3 regions of the Methylomonas sp. BG-2 genome follow, and region 2 is predicted to be linked to each of the others. Evidence: predicted binding sites of a transcription regulator. Region 2 holds the regulator's gene; each other region holds the start of a gene.
The links. The regulator HrcA, encoded in region 2, represses chaperone genes, less so after heat shock. The targets are predictions, from matches to a motif close to TNTTAGCACTCNNNNNNNNNGAGTGCTAANA.
Positions count from the first base shown of each region.

Region 1: a site for HrcA is predicted at 3,885-3,915, ahead of groES (co-chaperone GroES). Genes of this name have one in related genera too.
Region 3: a site for HrcA is predicted at 1,590-1,620, ahead of rpoH (RNA polymerase sigma factor RpoH). Genes of this name have one in related genera too.

Region 1 is NZ_JBYMAP010000035.1:1,814-15,160, forward strand. It holds gene AC3B8H_RS05210 (cation-transporting P-type ATPase) at 1-2,689, opposite strand, end outside; gene AC3B8H_RS05215 (hypothetical protein) at 2,810-3,013, shown strand; gene AC3B8H_RS05220 (HesA/MoeB/ThiF family protein) at 3,060-3,815, opposite strand; gene groES (co-chaperone GroES) at 4,020-4,307, shown strand; gene groL (chaperonin GroEL) at 4,362-6,002, shown strand; gene AC3B8H_RS05235 (Hpt domain-containing response regulator) at 6,114-6,839, shown strand; gene AC3B8H_RS05240 (motility hub landmark protein FimV) at 6,850-9,768, opposite strand; gene AC3B8H_RS05245 (aspartate-semialdehyde dehydrogenase) at 9,839-10,861, opposite strand; gene leuB (3-isopropylmalate dehydrogenase) at 10,866-11,948, opposite strand; gene leuD (3-isopropylmalate dehydratase small subunit) at 11,961-12,605, opposite strand; gene leuC (3-isopropylmalate dehydratase large subunit) at 12,608-13,347, opposite strand, start outside.
Region 2 is NZ_JBYMAP010000089.1:345-13,691, forward strand. It holds gene dnaK (molecular chaperone DnaK) at 1-1,865, opposite strand, end outside; gene grpE (nucleotide exchange factor GrpE) at 1,936-2,571, opposite strand; gene hrcA (heat-inducible transcriptional repressor HrcA) at 2,623-3,663, opposite strand; gene AC3B8H_RS10340 (NAD(+) kinase) at 4,037-4,924, shown strand; gene recN (DNA repair protein RecN) at 4,926-6,605, shown strand; gene AC3B8H_RS10350 (DMT family transporter) at 6,616-7,518, opposite strand; gene AC3B8H_RS10355 (methyl-accepting chemotaxis protein) at 7,732-9,339, opposite strand; gene AC3B8H_RS10360 (DUF2339 domain-containing protein) at 9,604-12,120, shown strand; gene AC3B8H_RS10365 (DUF3999 family protein) at 12,117-13,347, shown strand, end outside.
Region 3 is NZ_JBYMAP010000266.1:29-4,737, forward strand. It holds gene AC3B8H_RS18260 (hypothetical protein) at 1-130, opposite strand, end outside; partial or broken gene AC3B8H_RS18265 (Arm DNA-binding domain-containing protein) at 131-350, opposite strand; tRNA gene AC3B8H_RS18270 (tRNA-Leu) at 564-648, opposite strand; gene rpoH (RNA polymerase sigma factor RpoH) at 698-1,549, opposite strand; gene AC3B8H_RS18280 (glutamine--tRNA ligase/YqeY domain fusion protein) at 1,791-3,452, shown strand; gene AC3B8H_RS18285 (IS5 family transposase) at 3,723-4,709, opposite strand, start outside.

The DNA.
Region 1 (13,347 bases), on a different contig from region 2:
CGAGACCCACCATCGCATAAATCACCCAGCCGACTGCGAGGATTAACCACCATTCCTCGCGGCCGATCGGCGCGCTGCCGAACAAGGCCTGCATGGTCGGCCAATAGGTGAACAGCAGTTGCAGCCCTATCATGCTCAACACGCCGAAGATTACCCAAGGGTTGGAAAACACGCCGACCTTGAACATCGAATAGCGTAACGAGCGGCAGTTGAACAAATAAAACAATTCGCCGAATACGAAGACGTTGACCGCGACGGTGCGGGCCTTGGCGAGCGTTTCGCCTTGGCGGAGTTCCCACTCGAACAGCCCGAACGCGCCGGCCAGCAACAGCACGCCGACCAGACAAATCCGGAACGCCAGATGCTTGGTCAGTATCGGCTGGTCGGGGCTGCGCGGTTTGCGCCGCATCAGGCCGGGTTCCTTGGGTTCGAAGGCCAGCATCAGGCCCAGCAGCACCGCCGTGGTCATGTTGATCCACAAAATTTGTACCGGCGTGATCGGCAGCGCGACGTTGGCGAACACGGCGGCGGTAATCACCAAGCCTTCGCCGAGATTGGTCGGCAGGGTCCAGGCGATGAATTTAACCAGATTGTCGAACACGCCGCGGCCTTCCTCGATCGCCGCTTCGATGGTGGCGAAGTGGTCGTCGGTCAGAATCATCGCCGCCGCTTCCTTGGCGACTTCGGTGCCGCCCATGCCCATTGCCACGCCGATGTTGGCTTGGCGTAGCGCCGGGGCGTCGTTGACCCCGTCGCCGGTCATCGCCACGATGTGGCCCGCCGATTGTAACGCCTCGACCAGCGCCAATTTTTGTTCCGGGGCGATGCGGGCGTAAACCGAACAGGCCGCCAATGCTGAAGGATAGCTGGCTTGGTCGATGCGCTGCAGTTCGCTGCCGCTGATTACCCGCTCGGCCTGGCGCATGCCGAGTTGCTTGGCGATCGCCAGCGCGGTGGCCGGGTGGTCGCCGGTAATCATTTTGACGGCGATGCCGGCCCGGTAACAGGCGGCAATCGAGGCCACGGCTTCCGGCCGGGGCGGGTCCATCATCGCTTGCAGGCCGATCAGGGTCAGGCCGCCGGCGACTTCGGCGTGAGCCAGCGCGTCGTCGCGATGGTCGCGGCGGGCGAAGGCCAACACTCTTAGGCCCTGTTCGGCCATCTGTTCCAGTTGGCGGATCAGTCGCTCAGGGTTGAGCGCGACCGGCTGCATTTGAGCGTCGAACGCGCTGTCGCAGCGGGCCAACACGCTTTCCAGCGCACCCTTCACATAGATCCGCCGGCGGTCGGTTGCCGGATCATGGTTTAGCGTTGCCATGAATTGGTGTTGCGATTCGAACGGGATCGCATCCAGGCGGGGATGGGCTGCGGCGACGGCGGCATGGTGCAGTCCGGCCTTGTGGGCGGCCACCAGCAGCGCGCCTTCGGTGGGGTCGCCTTCAATGCGCCAGTGGTTGGATTCGGCGATCAGGCGGGCGTCGTTGCATAGCAAGCCGGCCTTCAGGCATTCCAATAGCGTCGGGTAGTTTTGGTAGTCTATCGTTTGGCCGTTGTGGCGAAATTCGCCGTCCGGGGTGTAGCCGGAGCCGCCGACTTGAAAATAGTCGCCGCCGACGTATATCGCTTGTACCGTCATCTGGTTTTGGGTCAGCGTGCCGGTTTTGTCCGAACAGATAACCGTGGTGCCGCCCAGAGTTTCGACGGCCGGCAATTTGCGGACGATGGCGTTGCGCTTGGCCATTCGCGACACGCCGATGGCCAGCGTGATCGTAATCGCGGCCGGCAAGCCTTCCGGTATCGCGCCGACCGCCAGCGCGACCGAGGCCATGAACATTTGCAGCATCGATTCGCCACGCCAGACGCCGACCGCGAAGGTCAGCACCGCGCAGCCGACGATGACCCACAACAGCCACTGGCTGAATTCGCTCATTTTTTGGGTGAGCGGCGTGTCCAGCTCGGTGGCGCCGGCAATCATCCGGTTGATTCGGCCGATTTCGGTGCGGTCGCCGGTTTCGACGACGACGCCGACACCGCTGCCGAAGGTGACCAGCGTTGACGAATAGGCCATGTTGGCGCGGTCGGCGAGTAGGGTTTCGACGGCCAGCATCGCCGGGCGCTTCTCGACCGGCACCGACTCGCCGGTCAAGGCCGATTCGTCGATTTGCAGATCGCGGATGCGCAGCAAGCGCAGGTCGGCCGGCACTTTATCGCCGGATTGGAGCACGACGATGTCGCCGGGTACCAATTCCGGCGCGGCGACGGCGCGGCGTTGGCCGTCGCGCAACACCGTGGCGCCGACGCTTAACGCCCGTGCCAGCGCGTCGATGGCGCGGACGGCGTTGAACTCCTGAACGAAGCCGATCAGCGCGTTGACTAGAACCACGCCGAAGATGACGCTGCTGTCCACCCATTCTTCCAGGAACGCGGTGACGGCGCCGGACAGCAGCAGGATGTAAACCAGGGGTTGGTGAAATTGCGATAAAAATAGCCGGACCGGCCCCTTGCCTCGGCGGGGGGTTAATCGGTTAGTGCCGTAACCGGCAAGGCGTCGTTCGGCTTCCGGTGCCGATAGGCCCTGGCCGATGTCGACGCGCAATTCGCGGAGCAGTTGATCTTCGGCGACGGCGTGCCAAACGGTTTTTTCGGCGGAGGGTGAACCGGCCTTGGTGGATCGTTTTCTGATGGGCATCGGCTTCCTTGAGGGCGGCTAAAATTTGCGCTTGTTCCTCGGTAATTATAGGGTTATAGTCCGAATCGAGGCCTAAGGCCTTATTTTAGAAAAATAAAAACAAAACAATTGGAGGTAGTTATGGGTGGAGTCATCGAGCTGATGGTGGTGATGCTGATCATTGCCGTGTTCGCATTCGCGCCGCTAGGGTACTTTATTTACATGTATACAATGAAAAACGGCGAGCCCTTCGGCGACATCGAGCCGCACGGCGATAGCGAATCGGCTTTATTGAATACCGTCGCCAGGACCATCGAAATGATCAGGCACAAAATCGGCAAATAAGTTTAAGGAGCGTCGAAAAAGCCGGGGCAACCCGGCTTTTTTGCGGCTAGCGGTTTGAAACGGAGCCGCAGGTCGGGCAAGCGGGGTTACGCTTCAGGCGCATGCTATGCCATTCCATCGTTAAGCCGTCTAACAGCAATAAGCGGCCGGTCAACGGCTTGCCGCAGCCAGCCAACAGCTTGATCGCTTCCAGTGCCTGCATGCTGCCGATGATGCCGGTGATGGGGGCAATCACGCCGTTTCTGGCGCAGTTTTGCAATTCCTCGCCGTCGTTTTGGTACAGACAGTTATAACACGGACTGTCGTCACGGCCCGGCGAAAAAACGCTGATCTGGCCTTCGAAACGGATGGCCGCGCCGGACACCAGCGGTTTGCCGGCCGCTACGCAGGCATGGTTGATTGCGAATCGGGTCGGAAAGTTGTCGCTGCAATCCAGTACCAAGTCGGCTTCGGCCACCTCGCGCGCCAGCGCGTCACCCGCCAGTTTGGCCTTGTGGGCCACAACTAACACCCCCGGATTGATTCTATTCAACGTCGCCTGGGTTGAAATCACTTTATCCAACCCTATATCGCCGGTGTCGTGAGCGATCTGGCGTTGCAAATTGCTCAAGTCCACTTGGTCGTCGTCATAAACCACCAGTTTGCCGACGCCGGCCGCGGCCAGATACATCGCGGCCGGCGAGCCGAGGCCGCCGGCACCGACGATCAGCACCGAGGCGGCCAACAGTTTTTGTTGGCCGGCGATGTCGATCTGCGGCAGCATGATCTGACGGCTGTAGCGGAGTAATTGTTCGTCGTTCATATCTTGTGAGGCGGGTCGGCAAGGCGCAGATGATGCCAAAGAGCTTGACAGAGTGCAAAAGCCGGATATTATTAGCACTCGTCGCTAGAGAGTGCTAATAACTCTGATGCGGTTTAAAAGCCGGTCCGTCGGATCGCCGGGGCTGAGTTTTAAAACGTTTCTTAAGCTTGTAACTATAACTTTATCCATATTCAGGAGACTTTGATGAACATTCGTCCGTTACATGACCGTGTAGTCGTTAAACGCGTGGAAGAAGAAACCAAAACCGCCGGCGGCATCGTGCTGCCCGGTTCCGCGGCAGAAAAACCGAGCGAGGGTGAAGTGTTGGCGGTAGGCGCGGGCAAGCCGCTGGATAACGGTCAAGTGCGCCCAATGGCGGTTAAAGTCGGTGACAAAGTGCTGTTCGGCAAATACTCCGGCACTGAAGTGAAAGTCGATGGCGAACAATACATTGTCATGCGCGAAGAAGACATCATGGGTATCCTGGGTTAATCCCGGTTTGCCTAACACCACATTGATTTCAAACTCATTTTTAGGAACTAAGAAATGGCAGCAAAAGACGTAAAATTTGGTGGCGATGCTCGTGCATTGATGGTCGCGGGTGTCAATATTCTGGCCAATGCGGTAAAAGTGACCCTGGGCCCTAAAGGCCGCAACGCGGTTCTGGACAAAAGTTTCGGCGCGCCGACCATCACTAAAGACGGCGTATCGGTAGCCAAAGAAATCGAATTAAAAGACAAATTCGAAAACATGGGCGCGCAAATGGTGAAAGAAGTCGCGTCCAAAACTTCCGACGTAGCCGGCGACGGTACCACGACTGCGACCGTTCTGGCTCAAGCCATCGTTAACGAAGGCTTGAAATCGGTTGCCGCCGGCATGAATCCGATGGACCTGAAACGTGGTATCGACAGCGCGGTAACCGCCGCCGTTGCTTCAATCGAGAAAGCGGCGATTCCTTGCAGCGACAGCAAAGCCATCGCTCAAGTCGGTACCATTTCCGCGAACTCCGACGAGTCAGTCGGCGCGATCATCGCCGAAGCGATGGAAAAAGTCGGTAAGGAAGGCGTCATCACCGTCGAAGAAGGCACCGGCCTGAACAACGAATTGGACGTCGTCGAAGGTATGCAATTCGATCGCGGTTATTTGTCGCCTTACTTCATCAACAAACAAGAAAGTATGAGCGTCGAATTGGACGACCCTTTCGTTTTGTTGTACGACAAAAAAATCTCCAACATCCGTGAAATGTTGCCGATCCTGGAAGGCGTGGCCAAATCCGGCCGTTCCTTGCTGATCATCGCCGAAGATGTCGAAGGCGAAGCGCTGGCGACTCTGGTGGTCAACAACATGCGCGGTATCGTGAAAGTCGCGGCGGTTAAAGCCCCAGGCTTTGGCGATCGTCGTAAAGCCATGCTGGAAGACATCGCGGTGCTGACCGGCGGCGTCGTGATTTCCGAAGAAGTGGGTCTGTCTCTGGAAAAAGCCGACATCAGCCAATTGGGTACCGCGAAACGCGTCCAAATCAATAAAGAGAACACCACCATCATCGACGGTGCCGGCGACGAAAGCCAAATCAAAGGCCGTGTCGCGCAAATCCGCGCCCAAGCCGACGAAGCGACTTCCGATTACGACCGCGAAAAACTGCAAGAACGTCTGGCCAAACTGGCCGGCGGCGTTGCCGTGATCAAAGTCGGCGCCGCGACCGAAGTGGAAATGAAAGAGAAGAAAGCCCGCGTCGAAGATGCGCTGCACTCGACCCGCGCCGCGGTTGAAGAAGGTGTGGTTGCCGGTGGCGGTACCGCGTTGATCCGTGCTTTGTCCGCGCTGGACGGCCTGAAAGGTATCAACCACGACCAAGATGTCGGTATTAGCATCCTGCGCCGCGCGATGGAAGAGCCTCTGCGCCAAATCGTCACCAACGCCGGCGACGAAGCGTCAGTGGTGTTGAACGAAGTCAAAAAAGGCAGCGGTAACTTCGGTTACAACGCCGCGACCGGCGAATACGGCGACATGATCGCGATGGGTATCTTGGACCCCGCGAAAGTTACCCGCTCCGCGTTGCAAAACGCGGCATCGGTCGCCGGTTTGATGATCACCACCGAAGTGATGATCGCCGACGCGCCGACCGACAACAAAGCCCCTGCAATGCCTGACATGGGCGGCATGGGCGGCATGGGCGGCATGATGTAATCGTCCGTTTAGCTTACGCTAAACTAACCCCGGTCTTCGCAGGAAGCCGGGGTTTTTTATTGCCGGCTGCTGGGCTTGCCTGCGTCGGCGCGATGAATAAGGGTGGCAGTGGTGGTGGAAAATTTCTCGGTATTGGTTGCCGACGACAACGACTTGAATCGCTGGTTGTTGCGCGAACAACTGGAAAATTGGACGGACAATATCCGCGAAGCCGGCGACGGCTTGCAAGCCTGGCAGGCGCTACGACAGACCGAATTCCGTATCGTGTTCCTGGATGTAAATATGCCGGGACTCGACGGCTTGGCGCTGATCGGCAAACTGCGCGCGAGTGACTTAATTTGGCGCGGGGTTCCGGCCGTAGCGGTGACCGCCCATGCCGGCGAAGACCAACATCAGGCCGCGACGGCTGCGGGGTTTGACGATTATTTGGTAAAACCCATCCGGCTGGGCCAGTTGCGGCAAGTCCTGGACCGATGGCTGGAGCCCGAGCGGCCCGGCGAATACGGCAGTTGTCTGCTGCGTAAAACCGGCGACAACCGGCGGCTGACGTTTAATTTACTGGAACAGTTTTTCGCCGAATTGCCCAATCAAGTGGCTGGCATCGGCGATGCCCTGCAGCAAGGTCGCGACGATGAGGCCTGGAAGATCGTGCATAATTTGCACGGCACGTTTTGCTTTTTCGAGTTTTCCGATTGTCGGGCGCTGGTCGAAGCGTTGGAAGCGGCCATCAAACATGACTCGCGCTCGGTCGCGACCAGTTTCCGGGCGTTTCAAGTCAGAATGGAATGGCTAACGGCGAACAAGGCCGCCGTCATGCAAGGCGTGACAGAGGAATGAAGCCGTTCCGTTATTTGAGTTCGTCCAGCAAGGCTTGCGCGGCCCGTTGCTGTTGCTTGGAGCCTTTTTCGAGGACATCGGTGGCAATGGATTTCGCGGTTTCGGTATCGCCCATGTCGATATAGGCCTTGGCCAGATCGATCTTGGTTTCGTACTCGTCCATATCGGTCAGGTCGGCAACGCCTAGATCCGGTGTGCCGTCCGCGCTGGTCGGTACGATCGGCGCGTCGAAGTCGAAATTGAAATCGAATTCGTCGTCGCTGCTCGTCAAACCGGGCGCTTCGCTGGTGCTGCTAGGTTTAGCGCTATCCTCAAAACCGGAAAAATCGAAGCTATCCAATTCCAATGTCTCGATGGTTGGCGGCGCGTCGTTGGCTTTTGGCTTCGCGGGTTCGGAAAAATCCAGTTCGAAGTCGAAATCGAAGCTGTCCGGCACCGTGGAGCTTGCCGTCTGCTTCGGCTCGGCGGCTTGGTCCGCGGGTATTTCCAATCCCGAAAAATCGAACGATTCCAGTTCCAGCTCCGCGCTGGCTATCGGGGGTTCCGGTGTTTTGAGGGATTCTTTCGGCGCGGCCGCTTGCTCGACATCGAAGTTAAAGTCGAAACTTTCCAGCTCGTCGTCTGCGCTGGCCGGTTCGGCCAGAAGGGACTCGGCGGGCTTTTCAGGAAGGGCCAAATCGAATTCGACGCTTTCGATTTCTGGCTCGGCGTTGCTGGGCGCTGGCGTGGCCGCTTCGGTAACGGTTTTGTCCTCAGCGGCAAAGGTGGCCAGATCGAAATCCAACGAGTCGGGCGCCGAAGCGACACTGGCGTCTGACTTGCGAGCTGGTGATTGAGTGCCGCCGATTTCGAAATCCAGGCTTTCCAGATCATCGTTAGTTGAGGACGATGCGGAGGCCAGATCGGTTAAGTCGAAATCCAGGCCGTCGCTTAAGCTGGCGTTGAGGTCCAGATCCAATTCGGCGAAATCGTCGTCCAGTGAAAACTCGGACTCTGCGCTTTGCGTGGTGGCAGCGGGAGGCGCCGGTTTGACGGTTTCGACCGGAGCGGGTGCCGCGGCGCCGTTTCCGCCGAATAGCGGAAGGTCGGGTGCGATTTCCATCGCCATGTCGCTGACCTTGTTCCAGAAGGCTTTGTCGGCGGTTTTGCCGGCCGCGGCGAGCTCCTCGACAAATTGCGAGAATCCGCTTCTGTTCTCGCTGGCGTAAAAAATTTCCAACAGCTTCAACTTACATTCATCGCGATGCGGTTGTTCGCTGATCGCGGTGCGCATCAACTCTTCGGCTTGTTGGTAGCGGCCGTAAGCGAGGTAGACATCCGCTTCCGAGATCGGATCGATTTCATTTTGATCGGTATCGAACGCGTCGAAATCGCTCGGCGTGAAATCGCTGATAAACGAGCTTTCGCCGACGGTACCGACGTCGTAATCGTCGGTGCTGCTGATGTCCATGACCGGCACCGACAGGCTGCTCTCGGTGTCGGGCATCCGGATTTGGCTGGCCGATGCGAACATGCTTTCGGTGTTGGTGCGTTCGTCGATTTTCCGCTTACGCCACAGCAGCCAGCCGAGCAAACCCAGCATGCCGGTGCCCAGGCCGCCGACGCCCCAGTAATACCAATCCGAATCGAAGAAACTCGGTTCCTCGACGGGTGGCGGTACTACCACGGGCGGTGGTGGACGCTTGCGCGGCTTGGCGGGTTCGGCTTGGGCCGGGGCCGGTTGGGCGGCCTCGCTAACCGGCGGCGGCGTGGTCGCGGCGGGTGCAGGCGGTGGTTCCGAAGCAGAGGCCGGTGGCTGAACCGGCGGCGCTGGCGGCTGTTGGGCAGGTGCCGGCGTGGGTTGCGGTGGAGCGACGGAATCCGCGGGGGCTTGGGCCGGTTTGTTGTTTTGCAGCGTGGCTAGCTGTTGGTCTTTCAGTGCCAACAACTGTTGCATCATGCCCAGCTGTTGCTCCAACTTTTCGATTCGGGCCTGCAGTTCCAACGCCTTGCCGTCGCCGGTTTGATCCGACGCGCCGCCCGCGCCCGCTTGCGCGGATTTTTCGGCGGTCTTGGCCTGACCCCCGACCACCGCGTGCTCCGGAATCTTCGCTTCGGCCGGCGCTACCAGTTCCAGCGGTTTGGCGGTTGAGGTTTCGGCCGGCTTGCGGGCGATGGGTTTGGCGGTATCGGCGCGCGGCGGTTTAGCTTGCGCTTGCGCCATGCCGTCGGTCGCCGGAATTTTCAGAACCGCGCCTTCCTTCAGTGAATTGATATTGCCGTTGAATGCGCCGGGATTCGCCTTATATAAAGCATTGAGCATTTGTTGCGCCGAAACCCCGCGTTCTTCGCTCAACTGCGTGGCGATACTCCATAAGGTATCGGAACGCTGCACCGGGCCGAATTCGCCGTCGGTGGCGATTGGTTGGGCCGGTTCGGGGGGCGCGGCATTGCGGATCGCTTTTCGCGGCGCGCTACGCACCGGTCGTTGCACGGGCTCCAGCGGTTCGGCACTGAAGGTTGGGGCATCGGCCGCCGGAAGAACGGGTTGGTTGTAGCTGGTAGGCGGATCGATCAATAAGGTGAACTCGCGCGTCATACTGCCTTGCGGCCAAGTGACTTCGAGCAAGAAATCCAGAAAGGGTTCGGTGACGACTTCGCGGGTCGTGACTTTGACCAGGATGGCGCCGTCGGCCTGTACCACCGGTTCCAAGCGGAGCTTGGACAGGAAGTAATTCCAAGGGACACCGGCCTGATCGAATTTCTCCGGCGGCGCCAGTTTGACCGAGACGTCGCTAGGGTTCTCTCCCTCGGCGACGCTGAGGCGGATTTGCGCGTTCAGATTTTGGTTCAGCGAGGAATGCAATTGTATGTCGCCAATGCCCAGCGATTGACCGCTGACGGGAGCCAGCAGGGAAACAACCGCTAAAGTCTTAGTAAAATGGCGCACATTGCTTTCCTTCACTGGTTTATACCTCGGTACTGGCGGAATCGCAGGTTAGACATGGGCTAAGGTTAGCCTAGATGTAACTTTTTACCAGAACCTCGGCGATCTGCACACTGTTAAGCGCGGCACCTTTCCGGACATTGTCGCCGACCACCCATAGGTTGATTCCCGTCGGGTGGGAAATGTCTTCGCGGATCCGGCCGACGAAGACATCGTCGTTGCCGGCCGACTCGGTCACTGCGGTCGGATAGCCGCCGTCCGCCCGCTCGTCCAACAAGGTTACGCCCGGCGCCTTGCTCAGCAGCTCGCGAACTTGCTCGACGCTGATCTTTTGCTTGGTCTCGATGTGCACCGCTTCGGAATGGCCGAAGAATACCGGCACCCGCACCGCGGTCGGATTGACCTGAATGCTGTCGTCGCCGATGATTTTGCGGGTCTCCCAGACCATTTTCATTTCTTCCTTGGTATAGCCGTTGTCCATGAACACGTCGATTTGCGGCAACACGTTGAAGGCAATCTGCTTGGGGTAGACCTTGGGCTCGATCGGCTTGGCGTTCAGCAGGTTCGCGGTTTGGGTCGCCAGTTCCTCGATCGCTTCCTTGCCGGTGCCGGACACGGCCTGGTAAGTCGCGACGTTGATACGGGCGATGCCGACCGCGTCGTGGATCGGCTTCAAGGCCACCAGCATTTGTATCGTCGAACAGTTCGGATTGGCGATGATGCCGCGATTTTTATACTCGGCGACTTTTTCCGGATTGACCTCGGGTACCACTAACGGAATATCGTCGTCGTAGCGAAATTGCGAGGTGTTGTCGATGACCACGCAGCCGGCGGCGGCGGCTTTCGGCGCGTATTCCGCCGACACCGAGGCACCCGGCGAGAACAGCCCGATTTGGACTTTGGAAAAATCGAAGGTGGCCAGATCCTCGACGACCAGCGAGCCGCCCTTGAACGGAATGCGCTTGCCGGCCGAGCGCTCGCTGGCCAGTGCGTAAACCTTCCCAACCGGAAAATTGCGCTGCTCCAGGATTTCGATCATCGTCTCGCCGACCGCTCCGGTGGCGCCAACGACGGCAACATCATAGGTTTTTGCCATGCTCTTAAACTCCTTTCAACGCGTTGAGGACGGCGTCGCCCATCCCCGAGGTGCTGACCTTGGTCGTGCCTTCCGAGTAAATGTCGGCGGTGCGGGCGCCGCTGTCCAAGGCGGCGTTGACCGCTTGCTCGATGCGCTCGGCGGCATCGCCACGGTTGAAGGTGTAGCGCAGCATCATCGCCACCGACAATATTGTCGCCAATGGATTGGCGATGCCCTGGCCGGCGATGTCCGGTGCCGAGCCGTGAATCGGTTCGTACATGCCCTTGGCGTTGGCGTCCAACGAGGCCGACGGCAGCATGCCGATCGAGCCGGTCAGCATCGCGGCGATGTCGGACAGAATGTCGCCGAACATATTGGTGGTCACCAACACGTCGAACTGCTTCGGCGCGCGCACCAATTGCATCGCGGCGTTATCGACGTACATATGGCTTAGCGCCACGTCCGGATAGTCCTTGCCGACTTCGGTCATCACGTTGCGCCACAGCTCGGTGACTTCCAACACGTTGGCCTTATCCACCGAACATAGTTTTTTGTGACGTTTTTGGGCGATTTTGAACGCGGAATGGGCGATGCGGCGGATTTCCGATTCGCTGTAGATTTTGGTGTTGATGCCGACCTTTTCGCCGTTTTCGGCAACATGCACCCCGCGCGGCTGGCCGAAGTAGATGCCGCCGGTCAATTCGCGGACGATCATGATGTCCAGGCCGGACACCACCTCCGGTTTCAAGGTCGAGGCATCGACCAGTTGCGGATACAGGATCGCCGGACGCAGGTTCGAGAACAGATTCAGTTCCGAGCGAATGCCGAGCAGTCCACGTTCCGGCCGCACCGCGTGGGCCAGCGGCTCCCATTTCGGTCCGCCAACCGCGCCGAGCAGCACCGCGTCGGCGTTTTTGCACAGGTTCAGGGTTTGCTGAGGCAGCGGCGTGCCGAAGGCGTCGTAGGCCGCGCCGCCAACCAGGGCGTTTTCAAAACTCAAGCCCAAGCCCATGTCTGCGTTCAGAAAGTTCAATACTTTCAAGGCTTCCGTGACGATTTCCGGGCCTATGCCGTCGCCGGGCAATACTGCGATTTTTTTAGTCATCTATCTACCTATCTAAACTGAAGCGTTCTGAAATAGCCACGGGGCGCGTTTGGCGCGTTCGATCTCGTAAGCCTTGATTTTGTCGGCGTGCTGCAAGGTCAAGCCGATATCGTCCAAGCCGTTCAACAAGCGGAAACGGCGATTTTCGTCGACACTGAACGGGATCGTCGCGCCGGCGGGCGTTGCGATGGTTTGGTTATGCAGGTCGATGGTTAATTGGTAGCCATCCGTGATTTCCCGGAACAAGCGATCGACCGTTTCGGCCAGCAACACGATGGGCAGAACGCCGTTCTTGAAGCAATTGTTGAAGAATATGTCGGCAAAGCTGGGCGCGAGAATGGCCCGGAACCCGTAGTCTTCCAAGGCCCACGGTGCGTGTTCGCGCGACGAGCCGCAACCGAAATTCTCGCGGGTCAGCAGAATTCGCGCGCCTTGGTATTGGGGCTGATTCAATACGAAATCCGGATTCAGCGGCCGCCGGCTGCAATCCATCTCCGGTTCGCCGCGATCCAGATAGCGCCATTCGTCGAACAAGTAGGGGCCAAAGCCGGCGCGGCGGATCGATTTCAAAAATTGCTTGGGAATGATCGCGTCGGTATCGACGTTGGCTCGGTCCAGCGGCGCGACCAAGGCGGTCAAAGTGGTAAAGGCCTGCATGATTAGCGTTCCTCCGCGATGTTGACGAAATGGCCGGCGATGGCCGCCGCCGCGGCCATCGCCGGGCTGACCAAGTGGGTGCGCCCGCCGTAGCCCTGCCTGCCCTCGAAGTTGCGGTTCGAGGTCGAGGCGCAGTGTTCGCCGGCTTCCAGGCGGTCAGCATTCATCGCCAGACACATCGAGCAGCCCGGTTCGCGCCATTCGAAGCCGGCGGCGGTGAAGAGTTTGTCCAGGCCCTCGGCTTCGGCTTGCTGTTTGACCAAGCCCGAGCCGGGCACGATCAGCACTTGCTTGACCGAATCGGCCTTGCGGCGGCCGTTGATCACCGCGGCGGCGGCGCGCAGGTCTTCGATGCGCGAGTTGGTGCAGGAGCCGATGAACACGCGATCGACCCGGATGTCGGTAATCTTTTGATTGGCTTGCAAGCCCATGTATTGCAGGGCGCGCAGCATGCCTTCGCGCTTGACCGGATCGGTCTCGGCGGCCGGATCGGGCACGGCGGCATCCACCGCCACCACCATTTCCGGCGAGGTGCCCCAGGTCACTTGGGGTTTGATGTCGGCGGCGCTCAATTCGACGACTTTGTCGAACTGGGCGTCGGCGTCGGAATGCAGGTTTTGCCAGTAGCGCACCGCCATGTGCCAGTCGTCGCCTTGGGGCGAGTAGGGGCGACCTTGGTAATAGTCGATAGTGACCTCGTCAACCGCGACCAAGCCGGCGCGGGCACCGGCTTCGATCGCCA
Region 2 (13,347 bases):
GCCTGCTGGCCGCCGGCCGCATGGGCATCGCCGGCGTCGGCGCCGCCTTTTTGCGCGTAAACCCGCTCGGCCAGTTTACCCGAAAGCTCGGTCAGCGCGGCGGTTTTGGCTTCGATAGCGTCCTTATCGTCGCCTTTCAACACGCCCTGCAAGTCGCTGATCGCGGCTTCAATCGCCGATTTTTCGTCGCCGGTGACTTGCTCGCCCAGCTCCTTCAACGATTTTTCGGTGGCGTGGATCATGCCTTCCGCCGCGTTGCGAGCGGAGACCAACTCTTTCAGTTTACGGTCTTCGTCGGCGTGGGCTTCGGCATCCTTGATCATGCGTTCGACCTCGGCATCCGACAAACCGCTGGACGCTTTAATGACGATGGACTGCTTTTTGCCGGTGGCTTTGTCCTTGGCCGACACGTTCAAGATACCATTGGCGTCGATATCGAACGACACTTCGATTTGCGGAATGCCGCGCGGTGCCGGCGGAATGTCCTGTAAATCGAAACGGCCCAACGATTTGTTGCCGGACGCCATTTCCCGCTCGCCCTGTAACACATGCACGGTCACCGCGGTTTGACTGTCTTCGGCGGTCGAGAACACTTGCGAGGCGTTGGTGGGGATCGTGGTGTTTTTCTCGATCAGCTTGGTCATCACGCCGCCCAAGGTCTCAATACCCAGCGACAACGGCGTAACATCCAGCAGTAACACGTCTTTCACGTCGCCGCCCAATACGCCGGCCTGAATCGCCGCGCCCAACGCGACCGCTTCGTCGGGGTTAACGTCCTTACGCGGTTCCTTACCGAACAGTTCCTTGACGAAGGCCTGGACTTTCGGCATCCGGGTTTGGCCACCCACCAAAATCACGTCGTTGATTTTCGAGGCCGACACACCGGCGTCCTTAATCGCTTGCAGGCAAGGGCCCTTGGTGCGTTCGATCAGTTCGTCAACCAGCGATTCGAGTTTGGCGCGGGTCAGTTTGACGTTCAAATGCTTCGGACCCGACGCATCGGCGGTGATGTAAGGCAGATTGATGTCGGTTTGCTCCGCTGAAGACAGCTCGATTTTAGCTTTCTCGGCCGCTTCTTTCAGCCGCTGCAGCGCCAAAGGATCGTTGTGCAAATCAATGCCGGTGTCTTTTTTGAATTCGCCCGCCAGAAAATCGATGATGCGCAGGTCGAAGTCTTCACCACCCAGGAAGGTATCGCCGTTGGTGGCCAAGACCTCGAATTGGTGCTCGCCTTCGATCTCGGCGATTTCGATGATGGAGATATCGAAAGTACCGCCGCCCAAGTCGTAAACCGCGATCGTAGTGTCGCCTTTGGGTTTGTCCATACCAAACGCCAACGCCGCCGCAGTCGGCTCGTTGATGATACGCTTGACATCCAGACCGGCGATACGGCCGGCGTCTTTAGTAGCTTGACGTTGCGAGTCGTTGAAGTAAGCCGGTACCGTGATGACCGCTTCGGTGACTTCTTCACCCAAAAAGGCTTCGGCATCTTTTTTCAGTTTCATCAACACGCGTGATGAGACTTCAGGCGGCGCCATCTTTTTACCGTGGCATTCCACCCAGGCATCGCCGTTGTTGGCTTCCATGATTTTGTAAGGCACCATTTTGATGTCTTTTTGCACCGCGTCTTCTTTAAAGCGGCGGCCGATCAGACGTTTGATCGCAAACAAGGTGTTTTCAGGGTTGGTCACGGCCTGACGTTTGGCGGACTGGCCGACCAACACTTCGTTGTCGCCGGTGAAGGCGATGATGGACGGCGTGGTTCGCGCGCCTTCGCTGTTTTCGATAACCCGAGCGGTGCCGTTTTCCAGGACCGCGACGCAGGAGTTGGTGGTTCCCAGGTCGATTCCGATGATTTTAGCCATTGAGATTCTCCAGACTTGAATGAGGTATAAATTAAAAGTTGTTAGCGATATGCGGTTGATCGATGAAATTTCAAGCCTGTTCGTCAACTTTCGCGCTGTCGGCGGGTTTGTCCTCGGCCTTGGCCACTACCACCATCGCGGGGCGCAGCAAACGGCCGTTCAAGATGTAGCCTTTTTGAAACACGTTCAAAACGGTGTTGGGTTCGGCGCTGGCACTGGGCTGCATCGCCATGGCCTGATGCAGTTCGGGATTGAAAACTTGCCCGGTCGGGTCCAGAACCTCGATATTGAATTTGGCGAACACCGACTCGAATTGCTTGATCGTCAGCAAGCTGCCTTCGCGCAATTTAGCCACTTCCGGACTATCCCCGGTCGCCGCCTGCACGCCAAGCTCGAGACTGTCCAACACGCTGAGCAACTCCTTGGCGAATTTGGCCAAGCCGTATTTGCGCTCGTCGTCCAAATCCTTTTGTACGCGCTTTTTCAGATTTTCCATGTCGGCCTGCACGCGCAAGGCCCTGTCCAAATTGACGGCGGCCTGTTGCTGGGCTTGCTCCAGTTGTTGCCGCAGGCTTTCGATGCTGACTTCGCCGACCTCGGTTGCCTCCGTGACAACTTCTTCGTCGGCCTCCTTGGTCTGCTCCAGCACCTCGGCGATCAATTCGGCGTCGGATTGCTGTTCGTGACTCGATTGCTGATGGCTCATTAGGGACTCCGTGGTTCTTAAAATATTAGGTCGGCCTTACGATAAGGGCGATTATTTGGGATTCAAGGCCGCGCCCAATATTTTTGCCGTCACATCGACGAACGGAATCACTTTTTCATAGGCCATCCGGGTCGGGCCGATCACGCCCAACACGCCGACCACCTCGTCGTTGACCGAGTATGGCGCCGTCACCAAGCTACAATGGTCGAACGCGCGGTATCCGGACTCTTCGCCGATAAAAATCTGCACGCCGTCGGCCAACAGGCATTGATCCAGCAAATGGATCACCCCGCGCTTTTGGCTGAAGGCCTCGAACAATTGCTTCAGGCGATCCATATCGGACAGTTCGGAAAAGCCCATTAGGTTGGTTTCGCCGCTCAGCACGTAATCGTCGTTGGGCTGCTGGGCGAAGGTCAATTGCGCCATATTCACCGCGTCGATCATGCCTTGATTGACCCGCTGTTGATCTTGTTCCATTTCCCGCAACACTTGTTCGCGGATCTTGGCCAGACTGAGACCGGCGTAAACCGAATTCAAATAATTGGCGGCCTGTTGCAGTTCGGCCGGACTGAATTGGCGTTGAGTGTGGATGATTTTGTTATGCACTTCCTCGCCGTCGGTAACGAAAATCACCAGCACGCGTTTGCTGGACATCGGCAGGAATTCGATGTGCCGTAGCGTCACCATCTCGCGGCGCGGCAAGGTGACGACGCCGGCCATATGGGTCATGTCGGACAACAACCTGGAGGCCTTGCTCAGCACGTCGCCGGTTTTGTCCACGTCGGCCAGCAAGCCGCTTTGCAGTTGGTCCAGATCGCTGGAAGCCAAGGGTTTGACCGTCAGCAGGCTATCGACGAACAAACGGTAGCCGGCCACGGTCGGCACCCGGCCCGCCGAGGTATGCGGCGAATGAATCAAACCCATTTCCTCGAGATCGGCCATCACGTTGCGAATGCTGGCCGGACTCAGTTTAAGTAGCGGATCCTTGGACAATACCCGCGAACCGACCGGCTGGCCGTCTTGAATGTAACGCTCAACCAAGGCCTTCAACAAATAAGCCGATCTTTCGTTTAAATCCGGTCCACTAGCCACATTGACACCCTAGAAAATTCGTTAGCACTCCAACCTTACGAGTGCTAGCTAGCAAAACTAACAGTTGCCCGAAGCCTTGTCAATCCGACTGAAATCCGCGCGAACCCAAGTCTGTCGGCGATTTCGGCCGATTTCGACGCGGCCAAATAGCATCGGTTCGGATGTGCTTAAAGACCAAGGGAATGCCTCGCCGACGACACGGTCACTCGCGCGTAACGGATTTCGGGGTGTCAACCAAACCGCGCGGAATCTTACCGATACCGGCGGTTCCAGCCGCAACGGCCGACTAACGCCGCCGCCGCGCGCGAAGCTTCGCTAGTGCCGGCTCGAATTGTTTGTATAATCCCAAGCATTTTTGAATCCCGGCTCAGACATGCCCTCACCCTTCAAACGCATCGGCATCATCGGTAAATTCGGCGATCCGGGGATCGCCGCCACGCTTAGCGAGCTCTACCGCTTTTTGCTGCGGCGCGGCCACTCGGTCGCCGCCGATAGCCGGAGCGCGGAGCTGACGCAAGTCGAAGGCGTCGTCGCCACTCACATCGAGCGCCTGCCGGAATGTTGCGACCTGCTGATCGCGGTCGGCGGCGACGGCACCTTTTTGACCGCTGCCCGCGCGGCGGCCGATTTCGACACCCCGTTGCTCGGCGTCAACCTGGGCCGGCTGGGATTTCTGGCGGATATTTCCCCGGACCAGTTGCTAAGCCGACTGGCGCAAATCCTCGACGGCCGCTTCCAAACCGAACAACGGCACTTGTTGCAGGCTTCGATCATCCGCGACGGCGAACTCATTCATCGCCAGACCGCGGTCAACGAAGTGGTCGTGCACCGCTGGGTCACGCCGAGCATGATCGAAATCGTCACCAGCATCGACGGCGTGTTCCTGAACACTCAGCGTTCCGACGGCCTGATCGTTGCAACGCCGACCGGCTCGACCGCCTATTCGCTGTCGGCCGGCGGACCGATTCTGCATCCGGCCCTGCATGCTCTGGTGCTGGTGCCGCTCAACCCGCACATGCTGTCCAATCGCCCCATCGTCATCGACGATAACGTCACGATCGAGATCCGTTTTAGCCAGCTCAAGCAAATCAACGCGCTGGTCACCTGCGATCACTTGGAAATCCCGGACGTGCGCATTCACGACAAGATCGTCATTCGCAAGGCCGACCAACCGATTCACATCCTGCACCCGGAAGACCACGATTTCTTCCACATTCTGCGAAGCAAACTGAACTGGAGCGGCGGACATACCGCCAAATGACATGCTGTTGAACCTCAATATTCTCGATCTGGCCGTGGTCGACAAACTGGACTTGGACCTGGAACCCGGTATGTCGGTGCTGACCGGCGAAACCGGTGCCGGCAAATCGATACTGTTGACCGCGCTGGGCTTGGCGCTGGGTGACCGCGCCGATTCCGGCTACGTGCGCCCCGGCAGCAAGCGCGCCGAAATCAACATCGAATTCGATCTATCCAAGGCACCGCTGGTGAACCAATGGCTGGCCGACCACGAATTGGACGACGACGGCCAATGCCTGATCCGCCGCACCGTTAGCGAAGACGGCCGCTCCAAGGCCTATATCAACAACCGGCCCGTCAATCTGCAAACACTGCAAACGCTGAGCCGCCAATTGGTCGAAATCCACGGCCAACACGCCCATTTGACGCTGCTTGATGCCGACGAACAGCGCCTGCTGCTGGACGGCTTTGCCGACCACGCCGAATTGCTCAACGACTTGAACGCCTGCCAACAACACTGGCGACTAGCCGATAAAGAACGGCGGCAACTGCAAAAATCCGGAAGCGACCAAGTCGAACGCGAGGAACTGCTGCGCTACCAACTCGAAGAGTTGCAGCAACTGGATCTGGAAAATTTCGATTACCAAGCCCTGGCCGACGAACACCACAAACTGGCCAACCTGGGCAGAATTTTGAGCGTCGGTCAGCAACAACTCGACATTCTCTACGACAACGACCAGCAATCGGTCGCCGACATGCTCGGTCACGTGATCCACGCGGTCGGCGAATTAAGCCAATACGCCGCCGAACTGAACGGCATCGTCGAACTGCTCGGCGATGCCGAAATCCAGATCGGCGAAGCCACCCAACAACTGCGGCGCTTCCTGGAAAATCAGGAAGCCGACCCCGGACAACTGAGCTGGCTGGAAAACCAGATCGGCGTAATCCAACGCCTAAGCCGCAAACACAAGGTAGCAGCCGAGGAACTGCCGGCGTTGGCCGAGCAATTCGCGGTGGAACTGAACAATCTCAGCCATAGCGGCGAGCGCCTTGAAATCCTGCAAGCCGATTGCGAGCGTCTGCTGGCGCAATACCGCGAGTTGGCCGACCGCTTGTCGGCCAGCCGGCGCCGGGCCGGCGACGAGTTGCAGCGCCGCATTTCCGACGCGATCAAGGAATTGGGTCTGCCGCACGGCGAGTTCCTGGTCAAGCTGGACCGGGAAAACAGCGACGAGCCGCAACGCAACGGCCTGGACCGCATCGAGTTTCTGATCAGCACCAATCCCGGCCTGCCCGCCAAACCCTTGGCCAAGGTGGCGTCGGGCGGCGAGTTGTCTAGGATCAGTCTGGCGATTCAAGTGACCACCAGCACCGACAAAACCACGCCAACCATGATCTTCGACGAGGTCGATTCCGGTATCGGCGGCGGCATCGCCGAAATCGTCGGGCAAAAGCTGCGTCGGCTGAGCCTGAACCGGCAAGTGCTGTGCGTAACGCACTTGCCGCAAGTCGCTTCGCAGGCCCATCAGCATTTATTCGTCGCCAAAAACCAAAATGCCGCGGTCACCTCATCGACGGTCCGCAAACTCAGCGAGGACGAACGGGTCACCGAGGTGGCTAGAATGCTAGGCGGCGTCACCATCACCGAGAACACCTTGGCGCATGCCCGAGAAATGCTGAGTCTGGGCGGTGGCGAAGCCTAGCCGGCCAGAATCAGCGCACCGACAAACTCAACACGCCCATCAGCACCAAGGTCGCCCCGCCGACTTGCAATAACGTCATCGGTTCGCCGAGGAACACCGCCGCCATCAGCAGCGTCGACACCGGCCCTATCGTGCCGACCAGCGAGGCGTGGCCGGAACCGATCCGGCGAATCGCCGCCGACAGCATAAACACCGGCAACACCGTCGAGACGATCGCCATCGCCAAACTCAGTTGGTACACCGGCATCGGCAACAGCAAGGCCTGCGGCGGATGCGTCAACACGAACTGCAAGATCGACGCCGCGCACGCCACCAACGTTGCGTAGGCGGTAAAGCGCATCGCGCCCAAGCGGGCAATGGCCTGGCCCGCGCCGAGCAAATACAGCGCATAGCTGACCGTGCCGGCAAACACATAGGCGGCTCCCAACCAAAGCTTGTCGCCGGCTCCATCCCACTCGCCGACGAACACCAGCGCGATTCCGCTATAACTCAACAAGACCGCCGTCAGTTCCCTGAACCCAAACGGCTTTTTCAACCACAGCGCCGACATCGCCAGCACCAAGGTCGGGTACAAAAACAAAATCAACCGCTCCAGACCGGCGGAGATGTATTGCAAACCGGTGAAATCAAGCAGGCTGGACAGGTAATAGCCGAGCAAACCGAGCACGCCGACCACCCAATAATCGCGGCCGGTCAGCGCCGGCTGCGTGGCAGTTCCACGATGGCGAAACGCGACGACCAGGAAAAACGGCACCGAAAACGCCATCCGCAACGCCAATAGCGTCACGGCATCGACGGCTTGCACATAGGCCAGCTTGACCAAAATCGTCTTGGCGGAAAAGCCGATCGCGGCCAATGCCGCCAGGCCGTAACCGAGCAGGGTTTGGGTGGAGGTCGCTTGGGGGGATTTCATGGGGGCTCCGGTGTGGTTGCGAGCCCTAGACAAATGACAAAGCCACCGCGGTCGAGCCCGCGGTGGTTTGAACTGAAATTAGAACAACGCAAACACCACGGCCGTGAGCAAAGCCCATAGCCATGACTTATTTGCAAAAAGTGGCGAAAGAGATCGATTCATGGGGCGACTATAAGCCGGACCGGCCAAAACTGTCAAACCAAAACCCACCTATCAACGGCGGAATTTGCCGACCAACTCGTTCAACTGTACGGCCAGCTGCACCAGCTCGCGGCTGGCATCGCTGGTTTGCGCGGCATCCTGCGAGGTGCGATCGGTCAGGCCGCCGATATTGCCGATGCTTTGGCCGACGTGTTGGGCAACGCGGCTTTGATTGTCGGCCACCAAGGCCATTTGCGAGTTCAACAGCCGAATTTGGGTCACCCGCTCGGCAATCGCGCTCAAGCCTTGATCGGCGCTTTGGACTTGTTCCCGGCGTTGCTCGGCGCTGGTTTTGGCCTTATCCATCACCGTCACCGCCTCCTTGGCCTCGCGTTGCAATTGGTCGATGATTTTCTCGATCTCTTCGGTCGCCTGATGCGAGCGGGTCGCCAGTGTCCGTACCTCGTCGGCCACCACCGCGAAACCGCGGCCTTGTTCACCGGCCCTGGCCGCCTCGATCGCGGCGTTCAAGGCCAGCAAATTGGTCTGTTCGGCCAAACCCTTGATCACGTCCAACACCGCGCCGACGCCGTTGCTTTTTTGATCGAGGCGTTTGATGACTTCCGAGGCCCGCTCGATTTCGCTGACCAGCACATAGATGCCGTCGATGGCATTTTTGGTGGTTTCCGCGCCCTGGGCGGCTTGCTGGTCGGCCTCGACCGACGCTTGCGCGGCACCATCGGCGCCCATGCGGACATCGCGCACCGAATCCTCCAACTCGCGGATCGCCTCGATGACGGTTTCAGTTTCCCGTTGCTGTTGAGTCGCGGCTTGCGATGTTTGCCGCGATACGGTGGCGATGCGGTCGGTGGCGTCGGTCAACAAACGACTGACATCGGACACTCGGTTCAAACTGGCGGCGAAATTGGCCAGCATTGAATTAAACGAGGTGCTGACCTGGCCGATTTCATCGCCGCTGTTGACCGGCAAGCGCGCGGTCAAATCCGAATGGCGGGCGATGGTATCGACAGTGTCGCGCATCGTCACCAACGGATTGACGACAATACGCCGCATCAGAATATTGACCAGCAACAAGCCGGCGGCAAACATCGCCAGCGAAATCGCCGAGCCGGCAATCAAATCCTGATTGATCTGGTCGTCCAGGCTCGCCAGCGAATACGACACCCGCACCGCGCCCAACACTTCGCCTTCCTTGACCGGATGGCAGGTCAGGCAATTGGTGCCGCGAAAATTGCTGCTGGCCAGTATCGGCTCGACCACGGTCACCCAACGTCCGTTGGCATCGTCGCCGTGGCGGATCAACGCTTCGCCGCTCAGCCCGCGCCGGTCCAGTTCATCAATCGCGGCCTGTTCGGGCTTGCCCTTGCCGTGCAGCTCGACGATGCCGTTGCCGCGAATCAGCCGCACCTCGCTGACGCCGGGATGCGACATGGCCTTTTCCCGCAGCACTTCGACCTGCGACATCGCCCCGGTCAGCATCAAGGTGTTGATGCCGTCGAAATAGCCGGCGGCAATATTTTTGGCTTTGTCGGTCGCCAGCGCCCGCACCATGTCTTTCTGGCGGCCGGCCATGAATACGTTGCTGACCAACATCAGCACGATGAACACGCTGGCGATACTGAGCAGAATTTTGGCTTGGATGGTAGATTGACTGTTCATAATTCTGGGCTGCTTAACATTCCGTGGGAATTTATCACGAGTCATCGGCACCGCGCGGAGAAACCTGAACGACCAATCCGAAAAATTGCGTTCCCGGTCATTGTTTCCCGCCGCGCTCCGCCGGTCTCCGCGATCAGGTCGCAACGGCCACCCCACGGCCGCCCGGTCGTTTTTCGTAAATATGCTAAGGTTGCGAAACTGCGCGAAGCCGGACCTGCCGGCCACTGCCGCCGCTTGCTCTAACTATAGACCGGGAGTTCCGCCTTGGACGATATTTTCGAACTGCTCGCCGTGGTCGCGCTCGTCGTGCCGATCGTCGTGATCGTGATGTTGCTGGTACTGCTCAAGCGACAGAGCGAACTCAACCGGGAATTCAAGGACGCGCTCACCGGCCTGCACGCCGCCTTGCGCGAAGACCGCAAACTGCTGCTGACCTTGACCGAACGCATGAATACCGAGCGCCCGCCCGCCGCGCCGGCCCAATTCGAGGTGCAAACGCCGGCGCGAGAGCAAGTCTTGTTCGAGCCCGATTCCATTCAAACGGCGGCAGCGGAACCAGACCCATCGGCAGCCGCCGATGCCGAACCGTCGCTAGAAATTCCCGCCCCCAACGACGCCTGGCAAACCGCCGGCTGGCAAGTCGCCGAACCGAGCCGCTTCGAATTGGCGGCTCGGCAGGCGCTGCGCCAAATCTGGAACTGGATCGTGGTCGGCGAAGGCCACCGTCCGGAAGGGGTATCGATCGAATACGCGGTCGCCAGCAACTGGCTATTGCGGGTCGGCGTCCTGATTCTGGTCACCGGCATCGGCTTTTTCCTGAAATATTCGATCGATAACGGCCTGCTCGGCGAACAAGCGCGGGTCGCGCTCAGCGTGCTGACCGGGCTGGCGATGATCGGCGGCGGCGTGCGCCTGGTCGGCGGCCAGTACCATTTGTTCAGCCAGGGCTTGTTGGGCGGCGGCATCGCGGTGCTGTATTTCAGCGCGTTCGCCGCCTACGCCTTCTACCATTTGCTGGACGCCTATCCGGCCTTCGGTTTGATGCTGACGGTCACCGCCGCGGCGGCCGCGTTGGCGATCCGGCTGGACGCGATGTTGGTGGCGATCTTTGCGATCATCGGCGGCTATTGCACGCCGATTCTGCTCTCAACCGGTCAGGTGAATTTCGTCGGCTTGTTCAGCTACCTGTTGTTGTTGGGCGGCGGCATCCTGGCGGTGAATTGGTACAAGCAATGGCACGTCCTGAATTTTCTCGGCTTCGCCTTCAACTACCTGTTGTTTTTCGGCGCGATGCAGCGCTACGAGTCCGGCTATTTCTGGCAAGTACTGCCGTTTTTGACGGGCTTTTTCGTGCTGTATTCGACGACGGTGTTTTTGTTTTGCCTAGTCAATCGGCAGCGCTCGACATTGCTTGACTTGATCGCGCTGGCGGTCAACGCGGCGATCTATTTCGGCACCGCCTACGAATTGATCGCGGCCGACTACGGGCAAATCTGGACCGCGTTGCTGTGCATCGCGCTGTCGGCATTCTACGTCGGCCACGTGCATTACTGTCTGGCTCGCCGCGTCGAGGACCGGGAGCTGGTGGTCGGCTTTATCGGGCTGGCGGCCTTCTTTCTGAGCGTGGCAGTGCCGCTGCTGCTATCCAAGCAATGGATCACGGTCAGTTGGTCGCTACAAGCCCTGGTGATGATCTGGATGGCCGGCAAAGTGCGTAGCGCGTTTTTACGCCAAACCGCTTACCTGTTGTATTTGCTGGTGGTGGTCCGATACGCTTTCATCGATTTGCCCGGCCAATACGCGGCGGCGGCAAATTGGGACGCCGCACCGGGCGAATTCTGGTTCGGACTGCTCGAACGCCTGATCAGCTTCGGCATCCCGATACTGTCGATGGCGTTCGCCTATACGCTGATCGAAAAACCGGCGCCGGCGGCGGATTTGGCCTGCACTCCAGCCCAGGACGTGCCGGTCTGGCTGAAGGACGGCGGCGTCTTGGCCGTCACGGCTCTGATCGTCGTCGCCCTGGTGTTCGTGACGCTACAATTGGAACTGTACCGCAGCCTCGCCTACTTGTATCCGCCACTGCAAGCACCGGCGCTGACGCTGGTCTGGCTGGGCTTGGGCGCGCTGCTGCTGCACCGCTACATGACCGGTTCCGGTCAGCTCATGTTAACCGGCCTGCGTTGGCTGCTGATCGGGCTGGCGATCAAGCTGGCGTTTTTCGATTTGCCGTCCTGGGGTCTGACGCTGGGTCACGCCGCGATCGGCGACAGTCTGCTGACCTTGCACTACGGCGACGCTTACCGTTTCGAAACGGCGCTGATGCGGCTGCTGGATTTCGGCGCGATTATCCTGTTTCTGGCCTTGGCCTTCCGCCGGCTGGAAGGCGACGAAGGCCGCGCCGCCGACGTGCGCCGCTGGCTGGGCACAGCGGCGCTGGTGATGTTGTTCGCGTTTCTCAGCCTGGAAACCAACTCGCTGTTGCTGCACTATTTGCCCGGCTTGCGCTCCGGCGGCGTGACGATACTGTGGTCGCTGTTCGCGCTGACATCGGTTTACCAGGGCATCCGCCGCGAGGTCGCCGCGTTGCGCTTGGTCGGTTTGGTGTTGTTCGCGATCGTGGCCTGGAAGGTGTTCTTCGTCGATTTGGCCCGCTTGGAGCAAATTTACCGGATCGTCGCCTTCATCGTGTTGGGCATGCTGGTGCTGGGCGGCGCGTTTTTCTACATGCGTTATCGGCAAAACTTTGCCGGTAACGCCGACACCGAGAGCGAACGATGAATCCCCGCAACATCTTGATAGTCTGTTGGCTGACGCTGTCCGCTCCGGTCGGCGCGGCCGGTTTCAGTCGCCCGGTTCAGCAAGCGGCCGGTAGCGGTCAGGCGCTGCTGGCGATCGAGTTGGACCCGCACATTTATTCGGCCAGCGCCGCCGGCTTCAGCGATTTGCGTCTGCTTGACGGCCAAGGCGTCGAAACGCCGTTTCTGTTGCGTCCGGCCGCCGAGCGGACAACCGTTCGTAGCCGCCACCCCAGCCCCGGCCAAATTACCGCGCTTCACACCGGCGGCGACGGTCTGAGCTTCAGCGCGCATCTGGCCGACAACGCCGAACCCGCCGACGGTTTGACGCTGGTCACCGCCCAACGCGATTTCGAATACGAACTGACGGTGCAAGGTTCGAGCGACGGCGAGCACTGGCGGACGCTGGCCGAGCGCGCGCCGATCTACGATTACTCGCGGCATCTGGCCATCGCCAATCTGGACGTGGCGTTGCCGGCCAACCGCGATCGCTATTTCAAAATCCTGATTGGCAAAGCTAGCCAAACCCGGGTCGCCGAAGTCACCGGGCTAACCCGGCGCCTGCAAGGCGGCGACGAATTGGAACGCAGCGAGACCCAAACCCTGTATCGGGAGCCGCTGCATATCGAGCGGATCGAATTCTGGCATTTGCGCTCGGAAAGCCGCGCCGAGGCCGAAACCGTCGTCGACTATCCATTGCCCGGCTTTCGCGTCCACGAAGACCCCGAGCAGCGCGCCACGCTGATCGACATCGACAGCCACCAACTGCCGTTGACCGGACTGCGGGTGGACGTCGCCACGTCGAGCTTTCAACGCGATGTCGAGCTGCAAACGCCGCGAGCCGGCGGCGGCGACTCGGCCTGGCAAACCTTGAGCGCCGGGCAATTGCGGGCCTTGCGGTTCGGCGACATCCAGCAAACCGAAAACCGGATCGATTTTCCGGAACATCGCGGCGAGCGGTTTCGGCTGGTCATCCACAATCAGGACAATCCGCCGTTGCAAATCGCCGGGCTGACCGGACTGGGCAAGAATTATCGCTTGTGGTTTATCGCAGCCCCCGATACCGCGTACCGCTTGAGTTACGGAACCGCCGGCCTCGCGCCGGCCCGTTACGACACCGCCGCGATCGGCGAGTTGCTCCGGCAAGGTATCGTGCCGACCCCGGCCGGCTTGGGCGCGGCGGTCGCCACCGGCCAACAAGGCACCGACA
Region 3 (4,709 bases), on a different contig from region 2:
TGCGGGCGACGTATTCGAAGCTGTCAATCAACGGCAAACCGGCATTGAGGCGCTTTTCCTGCTCGACCGCCCCTTGCTTGGCGGCTTTGTCGGCTTTTCGGGATTCGCTGGGATCGATACCGTTAGCCACTTAGACGCGGGCGTCATCGGCTCGGCACCTTGCATCGGCCAAACCGGTTGCAGGATAAACGCCAAGAGATATGGTTTTTCGCCGGCCGTCGATGGAATAATCCAAGCCGCCACCACTTCGCACCGTTTGTCTTAACCAGCAAATACAGCCCGGAACCGTCGTTTAGGCGAAGATCCTTTTCAACTGGCTTGGCATTGCGAACAGCAATATCTTTAAGCAGTTGTTTTTGCCATCAAAAACCCCGCTTTTTGCAGTAACTCGGCAGCTCAAATGCAGTAACTTTTGTCACTGTTTTTCGAGTTACTGTAAAAGTTACTGCAAAAAATACAAGCTGTTACTGCATTTTGCTGGCTTTCATTGGACAATAAAAAACCCGCTAAGCCAGGCAGCTTGCGGGTTTTTGTACTTCGTTGCACTTGCGTGCATTAATCTGTGGTACCGAGGGTCGGAATCGAACCGACACTCCCGAAGGAACCGGATTTTGAATCCGGCGCGTCTACCAGTTTCACCACCCCGGCACAGAAGCGACCATTATACAGCGAATCATCGCCGATGCAACAAGTTTATTTAAGCTTCCAACATCACCGCCGCTTTGAGTTTTTTCATCGCGTTTTGTTCGAGCTGACGTATCCGCTCGGCGGAAACCTGGTAGCGCTCGGCCAGTTCGTGCAAGGTGGCTTTTTGTTCCACCAGCCAGCGGCTCGCGAGAATATCGCGGCTACGCTCGTCCAGGCCCGCCATCGCATCCAGCAACAGCTCTTCCTTACGGTGTTCCCAATCGCTGTTCTCCAGCAATAACGCCGGGTCGGCGCCCTGTTGCTCCAAATAGGCAATCGGCGCCGGGGAGCTGTCGGTGTCGTCGTCGCTGGGCTCAAGTCCCACGTCCCTGCCATCCAGACGGCGTTCCATCTCGTAAACCGTTTTAACGTCGACATCCAGATTTTCGGCGATCGCCTCGGCGTCGTCGCGGCTTAGGTAGCTCAGGTCTTTTTTGAGCTTGCGCAAGTTAAAAAACAATTTGCGTTGCGCTTTCGTGGTAGCCACCTTAACGATGCGCCAGTTTTTAATCACGTATTCGTGAATTTCCGCTTTGATCCAGTGCACCGCAAACGATACCAGACGCACGCCCAAATCCGGATCAAAACGTTTAACCGCTTTCATCAAGCCAATGTTGCCTTCCTGTACGATGTCCGCCATTGGCAAGCCGTAACCGGCGTAACCGCGCGCCACGTGGGCGACGAAACGCAAATTGGACATGACCAGCTCCTTGGCGGCTTCCAGATCGCCGAGATCGCGATAACGGACCGCCAACGCGTATTCGTGCTCGGCGCTCAATTTGGGCATCCGGGCAATCACGCTTAAATAATTATCGAATGTCCCGACCGATAAGTTGATCGGTAAAGCCAAAGAATTATTCATAACAGCCTAGACTCCGGTGATGGTTTATGTGTTGTCCGAATTCTAGCACTCGAATATCGAGAGTGCTAATAATTTGATAAAAATCTTTTGAGTCAAAACGTTAGCGGCGTTTTTCGCCGACATTCGCTGCTTTCTGACCGGTTCGGCCACTTTGCGAGTACCGTTTAAACTCGCTAAAATGGCGGGCAGTGCCCAACCCCGCGAAATTTGCGGCTTTATCCAATTTCCCGTTTCCTACTCCATGTCAGCGACCGATAGCCCTGTTTCTTCGAATTTCATCCGCCACATCATCGCCGAGGACTTAGCCGCCGGCAAAAATAACGGCAAAGTCGCCACCCGCTTTCCGCCGGAACCCAACGGCTATCTGCATATCGGCCACGCCAAATCGATCTGCCTGAACTTCACGTTGGCCGCCGAGAATAACGGCACCTGCAATCTGCGTTTCGACGATACCAATCCGGAAAAGGAAAGCATCGAATATATGGAATCGATCGAGCGCGACGTGGCTTGGCTGGGCTTCCAATGGGCCGGCAAGTACCACGCTTCCGATTATTTCGAAACCTTGTACGACTACGCCATCCAACTAATTAAACAAGGCCAAGCTTACGTGGACAGCTCGACGCCGGAGCAAATGCGCCAGGATCGCGGCACGCTGACCGAGCCGGGCAAACCTAGCCCGGACCGCAACCGCCCTATCGCGGAAAACCTGGATCTGTTCCAGCGCATGCGCGCCGGCGAATTCGCCGACGGCCAATATGTCTTGCGGGCCAAGATCGACATGGCCTCGCCTAACATTAATATGCGCGACCCGGCGATTTACCGAATTCGCCGCGCCCACCACCACCGCACCGGCGACGCCTGGTGCATTTATCCGATGTACGACTACACCCATTGTTTGTCGGATATGCTGGAAGGCATCACCCACTCGATCTGCACACTGGAATTCGAAGATCACCGCCCGCTGTACGACTGGGTGCTGGACGAGCTGAAAACGCCTTGCCATCCGCAGCAAATAGAATTCGCCCGACTGCAACTGGAATACACCATCGTCAGCAAGCGCAAACTGCTGCAACTGGTCACCGAAAAACACGTGTCCGGCTGGGACGACCCGCGCATGCCGACCATTTCCGGCCTGCGCCGCGCCGGCGTGCCGCCGGAAGCGATCCGCGACTTTTGCGAGCGCATCGGCGTCACCAAGAAAAACTCCTGGATCGAAATGAGCTTTTTGGAAACCTGCATCCGCGACAACCTCAACGAAAACGCCCTGCGGGCGATGGCGGTGTTGCGGCCGTTGCGCGTCGTCATCAGTAATTGGGAAGATGGCAAAATCGAGAGCTACCAAATCGCCAACCACCCGCAAAAACCGGAAATGGGCAGCCGCGAAGTTGCTTTCAGCAAAGTCATTTTGATCGAACAAGACGACTTCATGGAAAACCCACCGAAGGACTTCAAACGTCTGGTGCCGGGCGGCGAGGTGCGCTTGCGCGGTTCCTACGTGATCAAATGCGACGAAGTGATCAAAGACGAAGCCGGCAATGTCGTCGAACTGCGCTGTTCATACGATCCGGCCACGCTGGGCAAGAACCCGGAAGGCCGCAAGGTCAAGGGCGTGATCCACTGGGTGTCCGAGCAACACGCGCTGCCGGCGGAAATTCGCCTCTACGACCGCTTGTTCAGCCATCCCAACCCGGACACGCTGGACAACTTTTTGGACGGCATCAATCCCGATTCGCTGGAAGTGCTGACAGACGCCCGCATCGAAGCCAGCCTGGCCGATGCGTCAACCGATTTACGTTACCAGTTCGAGCGGACCGGCTATTTTTACCTGGACGGTAAGGACAGTCAGCCGAGGAAATTGGTGTTTAACCGGACGGTGACGTTGAGGGATAGTTGGGCGAAGTGATTGACGTAATATGTATTCGCATTAGGAAAGACTAAATTTCTCAACCTGCAGAAATCGCTATGTTTTTAATTTTTAAAACAGGATTAGGCAATTGGATGACGCAATGTTTTGCGTCATTTAGGATGGCTAATTTTAGTTAGGGAACCTCTGAAAAACAGCCATTTTGAGCGGCAGTCACTGTCAAAGTGAGTCAAAAGTTTCAATATTCGACCGTTTTATTATCAAAGCAGTGGCTTTCCTTCGCAAACCCACCCGTTTTCGGGTCTATTTTCAAATTTCGGACGCAATGAGGCTCCGACGTTCATAAGCGTCACCGCGCAACACGTTGGCAATCGCCGTCAGGAACGTCAAACGCGCCGCGTTTTTGACCAAGCCCCGATAGCGATTCTTGGCATAACCAAAACGAATTTTAATATCCCGAAACACGTGTTCGACCTTGGCGCGGCGGCTGGCGAGTTCGCGGGCAGCTTGGCGCAGTTGCTGGGCGTCTTCGCTATCGTCTTGGGTTAACCGGGTCAACTTGCCCGGCCGCATCGCGATCACGCAGACCGGTGGATTTTCGGTCGGCATCTCGGGGCGCTTGTCCAAGCCTTGATAGCCGGCATCGCCGTGTACAAATTGTTCTTCACCGTGCAGTAACGACGCGGCTTCGGCAATGTCGCTGACGTTGCCTGAGGTGACTTTCAAGGTATGCACCAAGCCGGTTTCGCTATCGACACCGATATGGAATTTGCTGCCGAAAAACCATTGGTTGCCTTTCTTGCTGGCATGCATGTCGGGATCACGTGCTTTGCCTTGGTTTTTGGTCGAGGTCGGCGCGGCAATCAGGCTGGCGTCAACAATGGTGCCGGCTCTTAAAAACAGCCCGCGCTCCTCCAGCGTTTGGTTGATAGCGGCGAAGATCTGTTCGGTTAAACCCTGCGCTTCCAGTAAATGCCGAAACTGCAAGATCGTGCTTTCGTCGGGCACCGCTTCCAGGCGAATACCGCAAAAACGCCGCAGGGACTCAATCTCGTACAGCGCGTCTTCCATACCCGGATCCGAGTAGTTGTAAACAAGTTGCGCGACGTGAACATGCAGCATGGTATCCAACGGAAACGGTTTTCGCCCCCGCCCGTTGCCTTGCGCATAATGCGGCCCAATCACTGCCAGCATGACCGCCCAAGGCAATAAGCCCTCGAGTTGATCGAGAAACTTTTCCCGCCGGGTGACTTTGCCTTTGTTGGCGTATTCAGCATCCGCAAAACTGAGTTGTTG